4 regions of the Enterobacter quasiroggenkampii genome follow, and region 4 is predicted to be linked to each of the others. Evidence: predicted binding sites of a transcription regulator. Region 4 holds the regulator's gene; each other region holds the start of a gene.
What was found. Region 4 encodes PurR, which represses purine synthesis genes. Its sites were predicted from a motif close to CANGCAAACGTTTGCNTG; they were not measured.

Region 1 (5,505 bases), 240 kb from region 4:
TCCCTCGGGCGGGCGCCGCTCCCGCCCCACTTCTCAGTTTTTTCTGCTGGTTTCTACCCATTCACGCTGACATACTGGCGTAACAGGACAGAAGCGCCGATTTTTCGTTGAGGAACACTATGAAGAAAATTGTTTTAGCCGCGGCATTGGTTGTCAGCGGTCTGCTGGTTGGCTGTAACCAGCTCACACAATATACCGTCAGTGAACAGGAAATTAATCAGGCGCTGGAAAAACATAACAATTTCTCGAAAGACATTGGCGTACCGGGTCTTGCCGATGCGCATATCGTGCTCACAAATCTCACCAGCCAGATCGGACGTGAAGAGCCAAACAAAGTCACCCTGGCCGGTGATGCAGACCTCGATATGTCCTCCCTTTTTGGTAACCAGAAAGCCAACATCAAGCTCAAGCTGAAGGCACTCCCTGTTTTCAACAAAGAGAAAGGGGCAATTTTCCTGCAGGAGATGGAGGTCGTCGATGCGCAGGTGTCTCCGGACAAAATGGCGCCGGTACTGCAAACCCTGATGCCCTATCTGAATCAGTCGCTGCGGAATTACTTTAACCAGCAGCCCGCGTACGTCTTAAGTGAAGACAAAAGCAAGGGTGAAGCCCTGGCGAAAAAATACGCAAAAGGGATAGAGGTTAAGCCGGGTGAAATTATCATTCCTTTCACCGATTAACCTGAAGGGCGCTGCGGCGCCCTTTTTTTTACGGAAAAGTGTGCAAACGAAAACGTTTCCGCTTATGATTTGTGTCCGGCAAAAACAGCCATCCTAATGACTGATTCCTGACAAGCCGGAGCTTCCATGACTGCACAACCCCAGGTTCTTAAAATCCGCCGCCCTGACGACTGGCATATTCATCTGCGTGATGGTGATATGTTGAAAACCGTCGTGCCTTATACCAGCGAAATTTATGGCCGCGCGATTGTCATGCCTAACCTGGTGCCACCAGTCACCACCGTCGATGCCGCGATAGCCTATCGTCAGCGCATCCTCGATGCCGTTCCTGCGGGACACGATTTTACCCCGTTGATGACCTGCTACCTGACCGATTCACTGGATCCGAACGAAGTGGAGCGCGGCTTTAACGAAGGCGTGTTTACGGCAGCGAAACTCTACCCGGCGAATGCCACCACCAACTCCAGCCACGGCGTCACCAGCATTGATGCCATCATGCCGGTTCTGGAACGCATGCAGAAACTGGGTATGCCGCTGCTGGTTCACGGTGAAGTGACGCATGCTGACATTGACATCTTCGACCGTGAAGCCCGTTTTATCGAGACCGTAATGGAGCCTCTGCGCCAGCGCCTGCCCGCGCTGAAGGTGGTCTTTGAGCATATCACCACCAAAGACGCGGCAGAGTACGTGCGTGACGGCAACGATCTCATCGCCGCCACCATTACGCCACAACACCTGATGTTTAACCGTAACCACATGCTGGTGGGCGGGGTGCGCCCTCACCTCTACTGTCTGCCTATCCTCAAGCGCAACATCCACCAGCAGGCGCTGCGTGAACTGGTCGCCAGCGGGTTCTCCCGCGCGTTCCTCGGTACCGATTCCGCGCCTCACGCCCGCCATCGTAAAGAGGCAAGCTGCGGCTGTGCAGGCTGCTTCAACGCCCCAACGGCGCTTGCCAGCTACGCAACTGTATTTGAAGAGATGAACGCGCTGGAACATTTCGAAGCGTTCTGCTCCCTTAACGGCCCACGCTTCTACGGCCTGCCGGTCAATGACACCTTCATCGAACTGGAGCGTAAAGCGAGCCACGTTGAGGAGTCCATTACCCTGACGGATGACACGCTGATCCCATTCCTGGCGGGTGAAACCGTAAGCTGGACGGTAAAACGTTAAAAAATCAATGCCCCTTGTTGTCAAACTGATAATATACCTGTATAAATAAACAGTATATTACACAGGGGGCATTTATGCGTATTGAAGTCACCATAGCCAAAACTACCGTTCTGCCTGCCGGCGCGCTTGATGCACTGGCAGGCGAATTATCCCGTCGTATTAACAATACCTTTCCTGACAACGCAGGTGCCGTCACGGTGCGTTACGCCGCGGCAAACAACCTTTCCGTTATTGGTGCCGCAAAAGAAGATAAAGATCGCATCAGCGAAATCCTGCAGGAAACGTGGGAAAGCGCTGACGACTGGTTCATCACGGATTAACACTGCTCCCTCATTGTGTTTTTTTGCCGGGTCGCCCCGGCTTTTTTTTGCCTAAAATCCCGTAAGTTCAAATTAATTCGGCATCTTCTTTAAAAATCGTGAACGAGATGGTGTTTTATTGTTCGAACAATCCTAAAAAGCAGAAAAATGTGTTGCCACCTGTTTATTTTTCCCTTCGGAACCCTTATTACTTGGTATACTGAAGTTGCTTTCAGAAAAACATGCATTGAACCTCAAAGCCGTTGTCTTCTAACACGCATTAAGGGGGTTATAATGGAAAAGAATAGTGAAGTCATCCAGACCCACCCACTCGTTGGCTGGGATATCAGTACCGTAGATAGCTACGATGCGCTGATGCTGCGTTTGCACTACCAGACCCCAAATCAACTCAACCGTGAAGAAGCGGAAGTTGGACAGACGCTGTGGCTAACAACAGACGTCGCCCGTCAGTTTATTTCTATTTTAGAGGCAGGTATTGCAAAAATAGAATCTGGCGACTATCAGGAAAATGAGTATAAACGGCACTAAGCTTATGCCCACTTTTCACTCAACAGGCACCCTCGCGGTGCCTTATTTATTTCTCCCTTGTCTAACCCCGCGTTGTTAATTACTCTGCTAACAAAACATCAGTTTACGAGATGCATATGAGATACGACTTAATCATTATTGGCAGCGGATCTGTGGGTTCTGCCGCCGGTTATTACGCGACGCAGGCGGGCCTGAAGGTCCTGATGATCGATAGCCATCTTCCGCCTCATGCGGAGGGCAGCCATCATGGCGATACCCGCCTCATCCGCCATGCGTATGGCGAAGGCGAGCGCTATGTTCCGCTGGTGCTTCGCGCCCAGACGCTGTGGGACGAACTGGCGAAACAGACTGAAGACCGCATTTTCGAACGTACCGGCGTTATCAACCTGGGCCCGGCCCATTCTGCATTTCTCGCCGGCGTCGAACGCAGCGCGAAAGCGTTTAATCTGGACGTTGAGAAACTGGACGCGACGGGCATTAGCGCGCGCTGGCCCGAAATTAGCGTCCCGGACGATTATATCGGCCTCTTTGAAGCCCACTCTGGTGTGCTGCATTGTGAAACGGCGATCAAGACCTGGATCGAGCTTGCCGAGAAGGCAGGCTGCGCGCAGCTGTTCAACTGTCCGGTGGACGCCATCACCCATGACGATAATGGCGTCACGGTAACGACCCTTGACGGTGAATATTCCGCGGATCGCCTGCTGGTCAGCGCGGGAACCTGGGTTACCCGCCTGCTGCCCGATCTGCCGATCCAGCCGGTGCGCAAGGTCTTCTCCTGGTTCCAGTCGGATGGTCGTTACAGCGTCCAGAATAAATTCCCGGCCTTCACCGGCGAATTACCCAACGGCGACCAGTTCTACGGCTTCCCGTCAGAAAAAGACGCGCTGAAAATCGGTAAACACAACGGGGGCCAGGCTATCACCTCCCCTGAAGAGCGTAAGCCTTTCGGCGCCTTTCCTCAGGATGGTTCGGAAGCCTTCTCGTTCCTGCGCACTATTCTTCCGGGCGTCGGCGGCTTGCTGTATGGCGCGGCCTGTACCTACGACAACACGCCGGATGAAGACTTTATCATTGATACGCTGCCGGGGCATGACAACACGCTGCTCATCACCGGACTGAGCGGCCACGGCTTTAAGTTTGCTTCCGTGCTGGGTGAAATCGCCGCGCAGTTTGCCCAGGGTATTGCACAGCAGTTTGATCTGACGCCCTTCTCCCTCTCGCGTTTTAACGGATAATTCGCCACGGGCACCGGACGTCCCGGGGCCCGTTTCATTCACACTGCATTACGGGGCGTTATGCGCAGGATCGTTAACTTTCTGATGAATAATATTCGCGAGCATTTTATGCTCTATCTCTTATTGTGGGCGCTGTTGGCCATTATTGATTTTGTTTACATTGTATTTTACTGAAAAGCCTTACTGACAATAATTGACGTTAATTTATCTTTATTGAAACTCACCATTTCGCTTGCACGAAGAGATTGAATTAGCGCTAGCGATCCTTTTCAAAATTGCTGAAATAAATAAAATAAAAATCAATAGACAATTATTTCAGTTGCAATATCCCGCCTTCCCGTTCATTTTTACTTTCCGGTTAATTTGAAAATGGACATTCTGATGCAATTGCGTAACTCCTCCCGGCGCTACGGAATAATATCCATAGGTTTGCACTGGATATTTGCTCTTGCCGTCTACGGTATGTTTGGACTTGGACTCTGGATGGTCACGCTCAGCTATTACGATGGCTGGTATCACCAGGCGCCGGAGTTGCATAAAAGCATTGGTGTCCTGCTGATGCTGGGGCTGGTTTTCCGCGTGATCTGGCGACATATTTCTCCGCCGCCCGCTGCGCCAAAGACCCACAGTAAATTTACCCGCCTCAGTGCCGTCGCCGCGCATATTGCCCTCTATGCATTGCTGTTTGGCATCCTGATTAGCGGCTATCTCATTTCGACGGCTGACGGTAAGCCGATTAACGTCTTCGGCCTGTTCGACGTTCCGGCAACACTGAGCGATGCCGGGGCGCAGGCCGACACGGCGGGGGTCATTCACCTCTGGCTTGCCTGGAGCGTGGTGATCCTGTCCGTACTTCACGGGTTTGCCGCCCTCAAACACCATTTTATTGATAAAGACGATACGCTAAAGCGCATGCTTGGCCGCTCGTCAGTTGACTCTGGAGCATAAAATGAAAAAACACCTGCTGGGTATCGCACTGGGTTCTCTGTTATTCACCGCCGGTTCCGCCGTGGCGGCGGATTATAAAATTGATAAAGAGGGCCAGCACGCTTTCGTCAATTTCCGTATTCAGCACCTGGGATATAGCTGGCTGTACGGTACCTTTAAGGATTTTGACGGCACGTTCACCTTTGACGAAAAAAATCCTGCGGCCGATAAAGTCAATGTGACGATTAATACGAACAGCGTCGACACAAACCACGCAGAGCGCGATAAACACCTGCGCAGTGGGGAGTTCCTCAACGTCGCGAAATTCCCGCAGGCGACCTTCACTTCTACTGAGGTGAAGAAAGACGGCGATAAGCTGAATATTACCGGCAACCTGACGCTTAACGGCGTAACCAAACCGGTCACGCTTGATGCGAAATTACTGGGTCAGGGTGATGACCCGTGGGGAGGTAAACGCGCAGGTTTTGAAGCGGCAGGGAAAATTCACCTGAAAGATTTTAATATCACAACGGATTTAGGCCCGGCGTCTCAGGACGTGGAGCTGATTATTTCCGTTGAAGGTGTACAGCAGAAATCGTAATAATGTCGCCCGGCAGACTTTCACCGTGCCGGGCGTTATTA
Region 2 (5,505 bases), 890 kb from region 4:
TCGGTGCGGGTACCGTGACGAACGCAAAACAGCTGGCTGAAGTGACCGAAGCGGGCGCACAGTTTGCCATCAGCCCGGGCCTGACCGAGTCGCTGCTGAAGGCCGCGACCGAAGGCACTATTCCGCTGATCCCGGGTATCAGCACCGTCTCTGAACTGATGCTGGGCATGGACTACGGTCTGAAAGAGTTTAAATTCTTCCCGGCGGAAGCGAACGGCGGCACCAAAGCGCTGCAGGCCATTGCCGGTCCTTTCTCCCAGGTACGCTTCTGCCCGACGGGCGGTATTTCTCCTGCCAACTACCGTGACTACCTGGCGCTGAAAAGCGTGCTGTGCATCGGTGGCTCATGGCTGGTTCCGGCGGATGCGCTGGAAGCGGGCGACTGGGATCGCATCACAAAACTGGCTCGCGAAGCGGTGGAAGGTGCGAAGCAGTAAGTCATTCGCCGCATGAAAAACGGGCCTTACGGCCCGTTTTTTTTATCCTGCAACCTTGACGCTCGCAGCGGCCGCTTTCGCTCTCGCCACGGCGTCGTCAACGTTATCCCCGGTGGCTAATGCCACGCCGAGACGGCGGGTTCCGTCGATCTCCGGCTTACCGAACAAACGTACCTGCAACCCGGCACCCACCGCCGCGTCGACGTTATCAAACGTAACGTTCTGGCTGGTTAACTGCGGCAGGATCACCGCCGAGGCGGCCGGGCCATACTGACGGATACCGCCGACGGGCAGGCCGAGGAAGGCGCGCACGTGCAGAGCGAACTCGGAAAGATCCTGCGAAATGAGCGTGACCATGCCGGTGTCATGCGGGCGCGGGGAGACCTCGCTGAAAATCACCTCATCACCGCACACAAACAGCTCCACGCCAAACAGGCCATAGCCGCCCAGCGCCAGGACGGTTTTACGGGCGATCGCCTGCGCACGCTCCAGCGCCAGAGCACTCATCTGCTGCGGCTGCCAGGATTCGCGGTAATCGCCATCCTCCTGGCGGTGGCCAATCGGGTCGCAGAAATGGACGCCGTCAACGGCGCTGACGGTCAGCAGGGTGATCTCGAAATCAAACTTCACCACGCCTTCGACGATGACGCGACCGGCACCGGCGCGGCCACCCTGCTGGGCGTAATCCCACGCCTTATCGAGCGTGCTGCTGTCGCGAATGAAGCTCTGTCCTTTACCGGAGGAGCTCATCACCGGCTTAACGATGCACGGGTAACCAATCTCCTCTACGGCCTGCAGGAATGCGGCCTTATCGCCAGCAAAACGATAGCTCGAGGTGGGCAATTCCAGCTCTTCCGCCGCCAGGCGACGAATGCCCTCGCGGTTCATGGTCAGCTTTGCGGCTTTCGCGCAGGGCACCACGCGCTGGCCTTCCTGCTCAAGCGCAATCAGCGTATCGGTGGCGATGGCTTCAATTTCCGGTACCACGAAATCGGGTTTCTCGCGCGTAATCAGCTCGCGAAGGGCATCGCCATCCAGCATGTTAATCACATAAGAACGATGGGCGACGTGCATGGCGGGCGCATCGGCGTAACGGTCTACGGCAATGACTTCCACACCTAAACGCTGGCACTCAATGGCGACCTCTTTTCCCAGCTCGCCCGATCCCAACAGCATCACTCGCGTCGCCGCAGGTCGCAGCGCGGTTCCTAAACGAATCATAACAATCCCCCTGAAAAAGTTGCGGGCAGTATAAACGAAAACGTTTGCGTCTGTCTTGTGCACTGCTAAGCGCGGGAGGAAGAAATTTGCGCTTCTTTAGCCCGGCCAGACATTTCCTGACGCCTGCTCGCTTACGCTGTGGAACATATTCACCGTTAAGTGAGGGAAACCATGTCTGGCTGGCTAAATCAATTGCAATCACTGTTAGGGCAGAAAACATCGTCTTCCGGCGAGCGGGACCTCAGTAAACTGCTGGTACCCGGGGCGCTCGGCGGCTTGGCTGGCCTGCTGGTCGCGAATAAATCCTCGCGCAAGCTGCTGGCAAAGTACGGGACAGGCGCGTTGCTGGCCGGTGGGGGCGCCATTGCGGGCACCGTCCTGTGGAATAAATACAAGGACAGGGTCCGGACCGCGCACAGCGACGAACCGCATTATGGCGAGCATACCTCGCCGCTGGATCTGCGTACTGAACGGCTGATCCTGGCGCTGGTTTTTGCCGCGAAAAGTGACGGGCATATTGACGATAAGGAACGACTGGCGATCGAACAGCAACTGCGTGAAGCTGGCGTTGAAGAGAAGGGCAGAGCGCTGGTGGCGCAGGCCATCGAACAGCCTCTGGAGCCGCAGCGTCTGGCGCAAAGCGTGAAAAATGAGGAAGAGGCGCTTGAACTCTATTTCCTCAGCTGTGCCGCCATCGATATCGATCACTTTATGGAACGCAGCTACCTGAATGCGCTTGGAGACGCGCTGAAGATCCCCCAGGACGTGCGTGAGGGCATTGAGCGGGATATCCGGGAACAAAAACAGGCGTTACAGGGATAGTGCTCGCCGTTGCGATCCGGTTTCGCTTGCATCATGCGTGGGTTTTGCCAACCTTATAGGGTGTAAAACTAAAAAGAATGATGACATGCCACCGAAAGCCCGACGTATACCTTATGCGATCACCACGCATGGCGATACGCGTATAGACAACTATTACTGGCTACGGGACGATTCGCGCTCCCGGCCAGAGGTGCTCGACTATCTGCACGAGGAAAATGACTACGGCCGCAAGGTCATGTCCAGCCAGCAGACGCTTCAGGACCAGCTGCTGAATGAGATGGTGCAGCGCATTCCTCAGCGCGATATCTCGGCGCCCTGGACCAAAAACGGCTATCGCTACCGCCATATTTACGAGCCCGGCAACGAGTATCCCATCTACCAGCGTCAGTCGGTGCTGAGCGCCGAATGGGATGCGTGGGATATTCTGCTGGATGCCAACCAGCGCGCCGCCCACAGCGAGTTTTATACTCTGGGCGGCATGTCCATTTCACCGGATAACGCGGTAATGGCGCTGGCGGAGGATTATCTCTCGCGTCGCCAGTACGGCCTGCGTTTTCGCAATCTGGACACCGGCAACTGGTATCCTGAAATGCTGGAAAACGTCTCCCCGGATTTTGTCTGGGCGAATGATTCCGAGACGGTTTACTACGTCAAAAAGCATGCCTCTACGCTGCTGCCCTATCAGGTATGGCGGCATACCGTGGGAACGGACTCTGCAGACGACGAGCTGGTCTATGAAGAGAAAGACGAAACGTTCTATGTCAGCCTGCATAAAACCTCCTCGCGCCATTATGTGATTATCTTCCTGGCCAGCGCCACGACGTCGGAAGTCCTGCTGCTGGATGCCGAGCTGCCCGACGCCCAGCCGCTCTGTTTCCTGCCGCGCCGGAAGGATCATGAGTACAGCCTGGATCACTTTCAGCACAGCTTTTATCTGCGTTCGAATCGCGAGGGTAAAAACTTTGGTCTCTATAAAACCAAAGTGCGTGATGAGCGCAAATGGGAGGTGCTTATCCCCGCGCGGGATCAGGTGATGCTGGAAGGGTTCACCCTGTTCACCGACTGGCTGGTGGTGGAGGAGCGTCAGCGCGGGCTGACCAGTATCCGGCAAATCAACCGTAAAACGCGGGAAGTGGTGGGGATCGCGTTCGACGACCCGGCCTATGTGACGTGGATTGGTTTCAACCCGGAACCTGAATCCTCGCGGCTGCGCTACGGCTACTCATCGATGACCACACCGGACACCCTGTTTGAGCTGGACATGGATACCGGGCAGCGCCAGGTGATTAAACAGACCGAGGTCAAAGGGTTTGAGTCTGAAAACTACCGCAGCGAGCACCTGTGGGTCACCGCCCGGGATGGCGTCGAGGTCCCCGTCTCGCTCGTCTATCACAAAGCCCATTTCCAGAAAGGCAAAAACCCGATCCTGGTGTACGGGTACGGCTCCTACGGCTCAAGCATGGATGCCGATTTCAGCAGCAGCCGATTAAGCCTGCTCGACCGCGGCTTTGTTTTCGCCATCGCCCATATTCGCGGCGGCGGTGAGCTGGGGCAGCACTGGTACGAGGACGGGAAATTCCTGAAAAAGAAAAACACCTTCAATGACTACCTCGACGTCTGCGATGCGCTGATTGAGCAGGGCTATGGCGATCCGCAGCTCTGCTTTGGCATGGGCGGCAGCGCGGGAGGCATGCTGATGGGGGCGGTGATCAACCAGCGCCCCGAGCGCTTTAAGGGGATTGTCGCGCAGGTGCCGTTTGTCGATGTGGTGACGACCATGCTCGATGAATCCATCCCGCTTACAACAGGGGAGTTCGAAGAGTGGGGCAATCCGCAGGATGAGATTTACTACCGCTATATGAAAACGTACAGCCCGTACGATAACGTGGAAGCGAAAGCCTATCCCCACATGCTTGTCACCACCGGTCTGCATGATTCTCAGGTGCAGTACTGGGAGCCGGCAAAATGGGTGGCGAAACTGCGGGAGCTGAAAACCGACGACAACCTGCTGCTGCTGTGTACCGATATGGACTCCGGTCACGGCGGGAAATCGGGTCGATTTAAATCCTACGAAGGGGTTGCTCTGGAATATGCCTTCCTGATTGGCCTGGCGCAGGAGACGCTGCCAGGCCGTGCGGAGCGTTAAGCTTCGCCCAGATAATGTTTCAGCGTCAGGCGCAGTTCCGGGCTCATTTTGTCGAGGTTGTTATACAGCCAGCGCAAATAGCCCGGGTCTTTATCCGCAATATCCGACACCGCTCTGCCCCGGTATTTACCAAAAGTAAACGTGGTCAGCAGTGCGGGGCGTCCGGTAATCGTTGCCATATCGTCCGGCGTCCAGCCCGAGGTGTTCATAATATCGATGAGTAGCGCGGCGGTGATATAGCAGTCATACAGGGCCCGGTGATGGTGAAGCCCTTCAGGCGTGCGGACGCTGAGCTTGCGGGACTTGTACAGCGCCATATTGCTGTATTTAATGCCCGGCCAGAGGCGACGCGCCAGCTTCATGGTACAAATCCATTCCCCCGGCATCTCAGGAAGCACCCGGCGGTCAAAACTGGCGTTATGCGCGACGTACCAGGGGCTACCGTAATAGTGGGGAATGATCTCTTCGATCCACGGCTTGTCCGCCACCATCGATTCGGTAATGCGATGGATAGCCATCGCCTGAGGGCTGATGGGGCGGTCGGGACGCACCAGATGGCTCATTGGGTTGACGATTTTACCATCAACCACGTCGACAGAGGCCACTTCCACAATTCCGCCCTGAAGATCGCAAGTTTCGGTATCGATGACGCGCAGCATTGAACACTCCTGAGCTTAAAACGCCTAGCCTAAAGGAATGATATCGCCTTGCCAACCCTCTCCGCCGAGCGTGCCGGTCAACAGCAGCTCGCCCCGATCGGCGCGGACGATCAACTGACCTTTTTCATCCCACAGCGCGCTACCGCCGCAGGCGTTCGCCATCAGCACCGCAATGGCATATTTATGCGCGAAGCGCTGCAGGGTACTGATGGACTGCCGC
Region 3 (5,505 bases), 2.3 Mb from region 4:
GGGGTGAAAATCACCCCTGGTATTTAACAAATTATTACGCCAGCTGGCGCAGCATGCGGCGCAGCGGTTCGGCGGCGCCCCACAGGAGCTGGTCACCGACGGTGAACGCGGAGAGATACTCCGGCCCCATGTTCAGCTTACGCAGACGGCCAACCGGCGTGGTCAACGTGCCGGTTACCGCTGCCGGGGTCAGCTCGCGCATAGTGATATCGCGATCGTTTGGTACCACTTTCGCCCACGGGTTGTGCGCGGCCAGCAGCTCTTCCACGGTCGGAATAGACACATCTTTTTTCAGTTTAATGGTGAAGGCCTGGCTGTGGCAGCGCAGTGCGCCGATACGTACGCACAGACCGTCAACCGGAATGGTGTTCGCGGTATTGAGGATTTTGTTGGTCTCAGCCTGGCCTTTCCACTCTTCGCGGGTCTGGCCGTTATCCAACTGCTTGTCGATCCACGGGATCAGGCCACCGGCCAGCGGTACGCCAAAGTTATCCACCGGCAGTTCGCCGCTGCGGGTCAGTTGGGTCACTTTACGCTCGATATCCAGAATAGCGGATGCCGGGTTTGCCAGCTCGGTCGCAACGCTCTGATGCAGTTGGCCCATCTGGGTCAGCAGCTCGCGCATGTGACGCGCACCGCCGCCGGACGCCGCCTGGTAGGTCGCCACGGAGACCCACTCCACCAGATCCTGCGCGAACAGGCCGCCGAGGGACATCAGCATCAGGCTGACGGTGCAGTTACCGCCAACAAAAGTTTTCACGCCGTTGTTCAGGCCATCGGTGATCACGCCCTGGTTAACCGGGTCGAGAATGATGATGGCATCGTCTTTCATGCGCAGCGACGAGGCCGCGTCAATCCAGTAGCCCTGCCAGCCGCTTTCACGCAGCTTTGGATAGATTTCGTTGGTATAATCGCCGCCCTGGCAGGTCACAATAATGTCGAGCGCCTTCAGCGCTTCCAGATCGTAAGCATCCTGCAACGTGCCTGTGGTACCACCAAAGGACGGAGCAGCCTGGCCGAGCTGAGAAGTGGAGAAGAAGACCGGGCGGATAGCGTCGAAATCGCGCTCTTCAACCATGCGTTGCATGAGTACAGAGCCGACCATACCGCGCCAGCCGATAAAACCAACGTTTTTCATAGCATTTTTTTCCTGCTGAGGGTGTGTGCTGATTGTGCAAGCCAGTATTGAACTGGGATATGCTTCACATTACAAAATGCTGCCAAAGTCGCAAGCGAAATTAATCGATGATTGCCCGGCAATCAGAAATACAGCTAATTATCATAATAACCTTAGAGAGTTTCAGGGATAATTTACATGAGTGAAATCATTTCCGCCGCGGTTTTATTGATCCTGATTATGGATCCCCTGGGCAACCTGCCCATCTTCATGTCGGTACTAAAACACACCGAGCCGAAGCGTCGCCGGGCGATCATGATCCGCGAGCTGCTCATCGCCCTGCTGGTGATGTTTATCTTCCTGTTTGCGGGTGAAAAAATTCTCGCATTCCTGAACCTGCGTGCCGAAACCGTGTCGATTTCCGGCGGGATTATTCTGTTCCTGATTGCCATTAAGATGATTTTCCCGAGCGCGGAAGGTAGCAGCAGCGGCCTGCCTGCGGGTGAAGAGCCATTTATTGTGCCGCTGGCGATCCCCCTCGTCGCGGGCCCGACCATTCTGGCCACGCTGATGCTGCTGTCGCATCAGTATCCGAATCAGATGAGCCATCTGGTGATTGCCCTGCTGATTGCCTGGGGCGGAACGTTCATTATCCTGCTGCAGTCGTCCCTGTTCCTGCGCCTGCTGGGCGAAAAAGGGGTAAACGCGCTGGAACGCCTGATGGGGCTGATTCTGGTCATGATGGCAACGCAGATGTTCCTGGACGGGATCCGGGCGTGGATGAAGGGATGACGTTCTCCCTCTCCCTGGGGGCTGAAGGAGCCCCAGTCATTTTTTGACCTGAAGCGATGAACGTTTCTTCGGAAAAATTAATGACTTACAGCGACACCCTGGTCCGGCTGTAAATCGCCGAAGCGTTTCCGTAAGGCCGGGGCGAGGCGCAAGGATGCGCCGAGAGGGCGTGGCCTGCAGGGATGCAGGCTCATGCCCGACCCGATAGCCTGAAGGAATAAGCTGAGGGGACCGCGAAGCGGCGATTTACCGCCGGGAGCCCGGGTCGCCAGGGTGGTGGCGACTGAGCCACCCTGGCACGTTCACCGGTCATGTCGTTACAGAGTAGCAAGGAACATAAAGTGAACGGAATGACCTCCACAGCCGTATGTTCCCCCTCACCCCAGCCCTCTCCCTCAAGGGAGAGGGGGTCGTCCGTGCAGGCATTATTTTGTGGGGAACCCTCGGCCCACAGGGTGAGGGCATCAGGCCGCAGAAGCCGCCTACCTATCCCTTACGAATCAAATACCGGTACGGCAGCGCCTCAGTCTGCTGTGCCACCAGCTCATGCTCCATAAAGGTACAAAAACCGGGAATGTCGCGGGTCGTGGCCGGGTCGTCGGCGATGATCAGCAGCGTTTCACCAGTCTGCATGTTGCGCACGGTTTTACGTACCATCATTACCGGTTCCGGGCAGCGAAGGCCCTGGGCATCAAGGGTGTGGTCTGGGCTGGAAAACAGGTCGGTCATGATCTTCTCGGTCAGGTAAAAACGGCTGTAGTTTACGCCCGGTTGCGATCAATGCAAACCAGGTTAACGATTGCGTAAAAACTAACCATTGCAATGTCCCGCCAAAGCAGTATCATGCTGCGGTTTTTATTGGGTTCCCTCACCCCAACGTATAAAAAGGTCACAATATGACGCAGTTTTCTGAATCTCAGCGCGTAAAAGCGTTGTTCTGGCTTTCGCTTTTCCATTTGCTGGTGATCACCTCCAGCAACTATCTGGTGCAGCTCCCGATCTCTATCTTTGGTTTCCATACCACCTGGGGCGCGTTCAGTTTCCCGTTTATTTTCCTCGCCACCGATCTGACCGTGCGCATCTTTGGCGCACCGCTGGCTCGCCGCATTATTTTTGCGGTCATGCTCCCGGCGCTGTTCATCTCGTACGGGGTTTCGTCTCTGTTTTATATGGGAAGCTGGCAGGGTTTTGAGGCGTTAACCCACTTCAACCTGTTTGTCGCCCGTATCGCCGCAGCAAGCTTTATGGCCTACGCACTGGGGCAGATTCTCGACGTGCACGTGTTTAACCGCCTGCGTCAGAATCATCGCTGGTGGATGGCCCCCACCGCCTCCACGCTGTTCGGTAACGTGAGCGATACGCTGGCCTTCTTCTTCATCGCCTTCTGGCGTAGCCCGGATGCGTTTATGGCCGAACACTGGATGGAAATCGCGCTGGTGGACTACTGCTTTAAGGTGCTCATCAGCATTGTCTTCTTCCTGCCCATGTACGGCGTGCTGCTGAATATGCTGCTGAAAAGGCTGGCAGATAAATCTGAAATCACGGCATTGCAGGCAGGTTAAGGGTTCGCTTTATCAGTTGTGATAAGATGAACGAATGAGCCGTTATGGCCGTTTATCGAAAGGAAGAAGTCAATGCGCAATCTGGTTAAATATGTCGGGATTGGCCTGCTCGTTGTGGGTCTTGCAGCCTGTGATAACAGCGACACGAAAACGCCTGCTCAGGGCGCATCCGCAGAAAGCAATGCGACCGGCCAGCCGGTGAATCTGATGGATGGCAAACTCAGCTTCTCTCTGCCAGCCGATATGACTGACCAGAGCGGCAAGCTGGGCACTCAGGCGAACAACATGCACGTTTACTCCGACGCAACCGGGCAGAAAGCGGTCATTGTGATTGTGGGCGACGACACCAGCGAAGATCTGGCCGTCCTGTCCAAACGTCTGGAAGATCAGCAGCGCGGCCGCGACCCGCAGCTGCAGGTCGTGACCAATAAATCCATCGAGTTGAAAGGCCATAAGCTGCAGCAGCTGGACAGCATCATCTCTGCGAAAGGCCAGACCGCGTACTCCTCTGTCGTGCTGGGCAAGGTCGATAACAAACTCCTGACCCTGCAGATCACCCTGCCAGCGGAAGATCAGCAGAAAGCGCAGACGGCTGCTGAAAACATCATTAACACCATCGTGATCCAGTAACGTTTCACGATGATGACGTGGCCTCCGGTGCCTGCACCGGGGGCCATTTTTTTAGCCGCCACGTCAGCAGCAAGGCCACGATCACCAGACCCGCTGCGGCAAGATAGATCACCGGCACGCCTGCCCAGGCCATCACCAGCCCCGCCAGCGGGCCGGTAATGCCTAACGACATATCCATAAACACCGTATAGGTCGCCAGCGCGGCGCCCTGATTCTGCGGCGGCACGGCTTTTACCGCCACCACGCCCAGCGCCGGGAAGACCAGTGAAAAACCGGCTCCCGCGAGGAAGACGCCCACTTTCGCGACCCAGGGCACCATCGCTATTCCGGTCAGCAGCAGCCCGACAATTTCTATCGCAAAGCAGATCATCGCCACGTTCAGCCCACCCAGACGGTTGATGCCGTTAGGGAAAAGCAGGCGCGCGCCAACAAACGCACAGCTGAACAGGGTTAACGCAAAGGCCGCGCCGTCCCAGCCTTTGGCGTCATAGAACAGGGTAATGAAGGTCGCGATCACACCGAAGCCGGTGGTCGCCAGCGCCAGCGCCATGCCGTACGGCCAGACGCGCCCCAGCACTGCCCGAAACGGCAGCGGCTTGCCCTTGCTGGCCTTCACTTTCGGGCGCGGCAGCGCAAACAGAATCGCCAGCAGCGCGACTGCCATGATGGTGACGGCCAGCCCATACAGCCCGCCAAACGCATAGCAGGCCACGCCGAGCGGCGCACCGAGCGCCATCGCACCGTAGGTGACAATCCCGTTCCAGGAGATCACCCGGCCAATGTGCGGCGCACCGACAACCCCCACGCCCCACAGCGTCGAGCCGGTTCCCGCCAGGCTTTGCCCGATGCCGAGGATGACGCGGCCCAGGCAGAGGAGCGCCAGGCTGACCAGCGGCCAGTGGCTGGTTGTGGCAGCCAGCAGGTAGCTCAGGCCGCTGAGGAAGCAGCCGCACAATCCCACCACCACGATGCTTTTTGGACCGAACGTGTCCGCGTAGCGACCGGCATGCGGTCGGCTCAGGAGTGTCGCGAAATACTGCAGGCTAATCACCAGCCCCGCCCAGAAGGCACTGAAGCCCATCACGTCATGGACATAGCCCGGCAGGACCGCCAGCGGCAGGCCGATGGTGAGATAGCTGGCAAAGTTGAAAATAACAACGGAAACGATGCGCAGATTGAGGCGCAGTCCGCTCAGTGCCGTTTCAGCGGCAGGTTCGGGCATGAGGTTCTACCTGGATTTTTTACAACAGTGTTTCACTATTACCACGCCCCAATAAGAAAATCAGCACCGACTTTCAGATTAACGGTGCCAGACGAAGCGACGCCCGGGCACTACACTTACCGGGTCATCATTTTAAGGAACACGCATGATCGCTAACCCGTCCGACAAAGCAGGACTCCACA
Region 4 (5,505 bases):
AGTATCCGACGTAGAACAGAGGAAGGGAGATAACCCTTGCCGAAATGCCTTCCATGGTAAAACGGGAGCACTCCGGCTCCCGTTAACACTTAATATTTATCGTATTTAATCGAACCAAATTTAGTATAGGCCTCAAAATTTGGTGATTCAATAGAAAATTGTTAGCAACCTAATCACTGAAATGTAACATGATTTCTGGCGCAATCAGGCATGCGAGGTTTCCACCTGCGCACCGCTATCCTGCTCACGTTGCGCGGAAGCCTGCATGCGGTAACCCAATACCGCCAGCGCAACGGTGACCAGCATCACGCTGGTGGTGGTTAACAGCGGCGTCGCAATCAGCGCCGAAACCACCAGGCTTGCCAGGAAGCACAGACCCAGCTGCAGGGTATTTTGCAGCGCGGCGGCGCGGCCAGTCGCCTGCGGGAACGGACGTAACGCCTGTGCCACCACGATCGGGTAAATCGCCCCGTTCGCCACGGCCATCACGCAGAAGGGAATCAAAATTTCAGCCAGGCCCGCGCCCGGAATAAACCCGACGGCCCAGGTACCGATGACGCTCAGCGCATAGAGCACCAGCAGCCATGGCAGCATCTGCTGGCCTTCCCATTTTTGCAGCGCCGCGCGGCAGCCGTACCCGCCCACCAGGAACGCGATGGTCTGCGGAACATAGCTCAGACCGATGGCCGCCGGGCTGTAGCCCATATCGTGCAGAATAAACGGCGAGCCGGTGAGCCACGCGAAGAAGCTGGCCGAACAGGCGGCATAAATCAGGACATTCCCGCGATACGCTTTGGCGCTCAGCAGGGAGGTAAAGGTAATCGGCTTCGCGTCGGCATGCGCCTCTTTTTTATGCGCGGGTTTAAGGGCAAACGCCGGCAGCATCAGCACCAGCGTGATGGCAAACAGCGTGGCAAAAATGGCCTGCCAGTCAAAGTGCGCGAGGATCCAGCTGCCCAGCAGCGGAGCCAGGGCAGGGGAAAGACCCACCAGCGGCATAATAGTGGCGAAAATACGGTTTGTGCGGTTAGCCGGATAGTAGTCGGTCACCAGCGCCTGCCAGGTCACCGCCGCAGCACAGACGCCCACGGCCTGAATAAAGCGCAGCACCAGTAGCCAGGTAGCATCGCGCACCCACAACATCCCCAGACAGCCCACGGCAAAAATGGCCAGACCCAGCAGCAGTACCGGTTTACGGCCAAAGCGATCCGAGAGCGGTCCCCACAGGAGCTGCGCGAAAGCAAAACCGGCAAGGAACAGACTCAGGCTGGCGCTGATGGCCGCCGCAGGGGTTTGCAGGTCTTCCTGCATCGCGGCAAACGCGGGCAGGTACATGTCGGTGGCCAAAAAGCCCAGCACGCTTAAGCCGCCGAGCCAGACTAAAAATCCTTTCCTGGGTTGCATTCTCTTATTCTCCTGAGGAGGCAGGTGTACGTTGGCGCAGAGTGTAGGGAGTGCAAAGCGGCTTGTGAAACGCTAATATTTGGCGGGTGCATTCAAATTTTTTGCAGGCAGAAAATGTGGTCAGATTATTCTCTTGAAGTGGTCGATGCTGTTGCGCGTAACGGCAGCTTTAGCGGTGCAGCGCAGGAGTTGCACCGCGTCCCTTCGGCCATTAGCTACACGGTGCGTCAGCTTGAGGAATGGCTGGCGGTTCCGCTGTTTGAACGGCGGCATCGCGACGTGGAATTAACGCCCGCAGGCGCGTGGTTTTTGAAGGAAGGGCGTTCTGTTATCAAAAAAATGCAGATCACCCGCGAACAGTGCCAGCAGATCGCCAACGGCTGGCGGGGACATCTCGCCATCGCGGTGGATAACATCGTGAAGCCGGAACGCACCCGGCAGATGATCGTGGATTTCTATCGTCATTTCTCTGACGTTGAGCTGCGGGTCTCGCAGGAGGTGTTCAACGGGGTGTGGGATGCGCTGGCGGACGGCAGGGCGGAGATGGCGATTGGCGCCACGCAGGCGATCCCGGTTGGGGGACGTTACGCCTTTCGCGACATGGGGATGCTGAGCTGGAAATGCGTGGTGGCACGCGATCATCCCCTGGCGGCGATGGACGGGCCGCTGAGCGACGATACGCTGCGTAACTGGCCCTCGCTGGTGCTGGAGGATACGTCCCGTTCACTGCCCAAGCGTATCACCTGGCTTCTGGACAACCAGCGGCGAGTGGTGGCTCCTGACTGGGAATCGTCGGCGACGTGCCTCAGCGCCGGGCTGTGCGTCGCGATGGTGCCCGTTCATTTTGCGCGTCCGCGCATCGATACCGGAGAATGGGTTGAACTGACGCTGGAGAATCCGTTCCCGGACGCGGCCTGCTGCCTGACCTGGCAACAAAATGATGTCTCGCCCGCCATGGCCTGGCTGCTGGATTATCTGGGAGACAGCGAAACGCTAAACCGGGAATGGTTACGGGAGCCAGCGTAGCTGGCCCCGTCAAGGGATTAACGACGGTAGTCGCGGAACGGACCATCCGCAACGGAACGGCGTTCAATCAGGCGTGGGTGAACTTCAATGGACTGCGACTCTTCGCGTTTGTTGACGATTCTGTCCAACAGCATATTGAAGGCCGTTTCGCCCAGCGAATCTTTTGGCTGGTGAATGGTTGTCAGCGCCGGGGTGAAGAAGCGCGCGTTACGCACGTTGTCATACCCGATCACGGAAATATCCTGCGGTACGCGCAGACCCAGCTCATCGGCGGCGCAGAGCGCACCCATGGCCATGATGTCACCCCCGCAGAAAACGGCGGTCGGGCGGTGCGGCTGGGAAACGATCTGCTGCATTGCGCGGTAGCCTGATTCCGGCTCAAAGTCGCCCTGCACGATCCAGTTTTCCGGCACGGTGATCAGCGCTTCTTCCATCGCTTTCATAAAACCGGCCAGACGGCCCGCGCCGGTGTTACGCTCCAGCGGACCCGGGATCACGCCAATCTCGCGGTGACCGCGTTCGATCAGGTAACGACCCGCCATGTAACCGCCTTCAAAGGCGTTGTCGATAACGGAGTCGGTGAAGTCCGCGCGCGCTTCACCCCAGTCCATGACCACCATGGGGATATGGCGATACTCTTCGAGCATCGACAGCACGGATTCCGGGTACTCGGAACACATCACCAGCAGGCCATCCACGCGCTTCTGCGCCATCATCGACAGGTAGGCACGCTGTTTTTCTATGCTGTTCCATGCGTTGCCCAGAATCAGGGTATAGCCTTTCTGGAAGCAGTTCTTCTCTACCGCTTCAATGATCTCGGCAAAATAGGCCGCTTCACTGCTGGTGGCCAGCAATCCAATGGATTTGGTGTGATTAACCTTGAGGCTGCGCGCAACCGCACTTGGCGAATAGTGCAGCTCTTTGATCGCTGCCCAGACGGCGTTGCGCGTCTCTTCCGCCACGAAGCGGGTTTTGTTAATTACATGTGATACGGTTGTAGTGGAAACGTTTGCGCGTTTTGCTACGTCTTTAATTGTTGCCATTAAATGTCACTCCAGACCATATCCTAAACTCCTGAAAAACTTGAAGGTAAACGTTTGCCTTCTCTCACCCTTATCACGCAATCTTGAATTGCGGCACGCCGGGAAAACGACACGGGACGTCAGGAGGGGGTCAATGGCCGGTACGCTAATAAATTTAGCGTGGAATTTTGTCCTATCTTGATGAAAAGGGGAAGAGGTAAAGTGTTTATCAGCCTAAATCCAGGAAGATTTTTGACGTAAATTATGCAAAAATGAGCAGGCTCACTTTTCGTGGGGGGATTAAAAGGAGAAAAATTGATGAGTTCCGATCTGAAGTTTTCGCTGTTCACCACCGTTGTTGTGCTGGCTCTGATTGTCGCGGCGGGTCTGACGGCCGCACTGCACTGATTTACGCGGAGGGAGAGCCTTCTCCCTCCCGCTCACCCCGATTGTTACTCCTAAGGCAAAAATCTTTTGCCATTTTGTTAACTTCTCATTTTTTGTGATTGATGTCATGCTTTCCGCTTCTTTGTTCTGTGTCACCACATGACACGGCATCCGGAGTTGACGCATGAAAATCAATTTTCCCCTGCTGGCCCTGGCGATTGGCGCTTTTGGGATTGGCACCACTGAATTCTCCCCGATGGGGTTACTGCCCGTCATCGCCCGCGGCGTGGACGTCTCGATCCCTGCGGCAGGCATGTTAATCAGCGCCTACGCTATCGGCGTGATGGTGGGGGCGCCGCTAATGACGCTTCTCCTTTCGCACCGCGCGCGCCGCAATGCGCTCATTTTCCTGATGGCGATTTTCACCCTCGGTAACGTGCTTTCGGCCATTTCGCCGGACTACACCACGCTGATGCTGTCGCGTATTCTGACCAGCCTCAACCACGGCGCGTTCTTTGGGCTGGGGTCGGTTGTGGCGGCAAGCGTGGTGCCAAAACATAAGCAGGCCAGCGCCGTGGCCACCATGTTTATGGGCCTGACCATTGCTAACATTGGCGGCGTTCCTGCGGCAACCTGGCTGGGCGAGGTCATTGGCTGGAGGATGTCCTTCCTGGCGACGGCCGGACTGGGCGTAGTCGCGATGGTGGCGTTGTTCTTCTCCCTGCCAAAAGGCAGCGCGGGTGAACGCCCTGACGTACGCAGAGAGCTGTCGGTGCTGGTGCGCCCGCAGGTGCTCTCTGCGCTGCTTACGACCGTGCTGGGGGCAGGGGCGATGTTTACCCTCTACACATATATTTCACCTGTGCTGCATGACATCACCCACGCAACGCCTCTCTTTGTGACCGCGATGCTGGTGCTAATTGGCGTGGGCTTCTCGATTGGCAACTATCTCGGCGGGAAATTTGCCGACCGTTCGGTGAGCGGAACGCTGAAGGGCTTCTTAACCCTGCTGATTGTTATCATGATCGCCATTCCGTGGCTGGCGCGTAACGAGTTTGGCGCCGCGGTGGCGATGGTCGTCTGGGGGGCTGCAACGTTCGCTGTGGTGCCACCGCTGCAGATGCGCGTGATGCGCGTTGCGCATGAAGCGCCGGGCCTCTCATCCTCGGTCAATATTGGTGCCTTTAACCTGGGCAATGCGCTCGGTGCGGCGGCCGGTGGGGCCGTGATTTCAGGGGGGCTGGGGTACAGTTTTGTGCCGGTGATGGGGGCGATTATTGCCGCGCTCGGCCTGCTGCTGGTGATGATGTCGGGTCGTAAACAGCCAGAAGCAGCCTGCGCTGCGGAATAAACCAAAAACGCAGAAGGGCGAACCCTTCTGCGTGTCTCTTACGCGGCGAAGTTCTTCGCCACAAAGTCCCAGTTAACCAGTGCCCAGAAGTGCTCCAGGTAGTTAGGGCGCGCGTTACGGTAATCGATGTAGTAAGCGTGTTCCCATACGTCCACGGTCATCAGCGGCTTAGCGCTGGTGGTCAGCGGGGTGCCCGCGTTAGAGGTGGACACGATAGCCAGTTTGCCATCCGCCTCTTTGACCAGCCACGTCCAGCCTGAACCGAAGTTCTTGATGGCGGCATCGGTGAACTTCGCTTTGAATTCCGCGAAGCTG

Region 1: a site for PurR is predicted at 726-743, ahead of pyrC (dihydroorotase). Genes of this name have one in related genera too.
Region 2: a site for PurR is predicted at 1,692-1,709, ahead of purT (formate-dependent phosphoribosylglycinamide formyltransferase). Genes of this name have one in related genera too.
Region 3: a site for PurR is predicted at 2,698-2,715, ahead of tusA (sulfurtransferase TusA). Genes of this name have one in related genera too.

The regions. Positions count from the first base shown of each region.
Region 1 is NZ_CP143745.1:2,323,229-2,328,733, reverse strand. Features, by position in the region: gene V1572_RS11090 (lipoprotein) at 120-680, shown strand; gene pyrC (dihydroorotase) at 807-1,853, shown strand; gene dinI (DNA damage-inducible protein I) at 1,928-2,173, shown strand; gene bssS (biofilm formation regulator BssS) at 2,447-2,701, shown strand; gene solA (N-methyl-L-tryptophan oxidase) at 2,818-3,936, shown strand; gene V1572_RS11065 (DUF2770 family protein) at 3,997-4,110, shown strand; gene V1572_RS11060 (cytochrome b) at 4,318-4,884, shown strand; gene V1572_RS11055 (YceI family protein) at 4,886-5,464, shown strand.
Region 2 is NZ_CP143745.1:3,450,986-3,456,490, reverse strand. Features, by position in the region: gene kdgA (bifunctional 4-hydroxy-2-oxoglutarate aldolase/2-dehydro-3-deoxy-phosphogluconate aldolase) at 1-437, shown strand, start outside; gene purT (formate-dependent phosphoribosylglycinamide formyltransferase) at 480-1,658, opposite strand; gene V1572_RS16565 (tellurite resistance TerB family protein) at 1,830-2,480, shown strand; gene ptrB (oligopeptidase B) at 2,566-4,626, shown strand; gene exoX (exodeoxyribonuclease X) at 4,623-5,285, opposite strand; gene V1572_RS16550 (carbon-nitrogen hydrolase family protein) at 5,310-5,505, opposite strand, start outside.
Region 3 is NZ_CP143745.1:257,379-262,883, forward strand. Features, by position in the region: gene asd (aspartate-semialdehyde dehydrogenase) at 35-1,138, opposite strand; gene yhgN (NAAT family transporter YhgN) at 1,316-1,909, shown strand; gene tusA (sulfurtransferase TusA) at 2,396-2,638, opposite strand; gene V1572_RS01335 (7-cyano-7-deazaguanine/7-aminomethyl-7-deazaguanine transporter) at 2,806-3,471, shown strand; gene V1572_RS01340 (DcrB family lipoprotein) at 3,544-4,101, shown strand; gene V1572_RS01345 (MFS transporter) at 4,106-5,323, opposite strand; gene V1572_RS01350 (AI-2E family transporter) at 5,469-5,505, shown strand, end outside.
Region 4 is NZ_CP143745.1:2,559,300-2,564,804, forward strand. Features, by position in the region: gene punC (purine nucleoside transporter PunC) at 205-1,404, opposite strand; gene punR (DNA-binding transcriptional activator PunR) at 1,519-2,430, shown strand; gene purR (HTH-type transcriptional repressor PurR) at 2,448-3,473, opposite strand; gene V1572_RS12275 (YnhF family membrane protein) at 3,771-3,860, shown strand; gene V1572_RS12280 (MFS transporter) at 4,024-5,190, shown strand; gene sodB (superoxide dismutase [Fe]) at 5,229-5,505, opposite strand, start outside.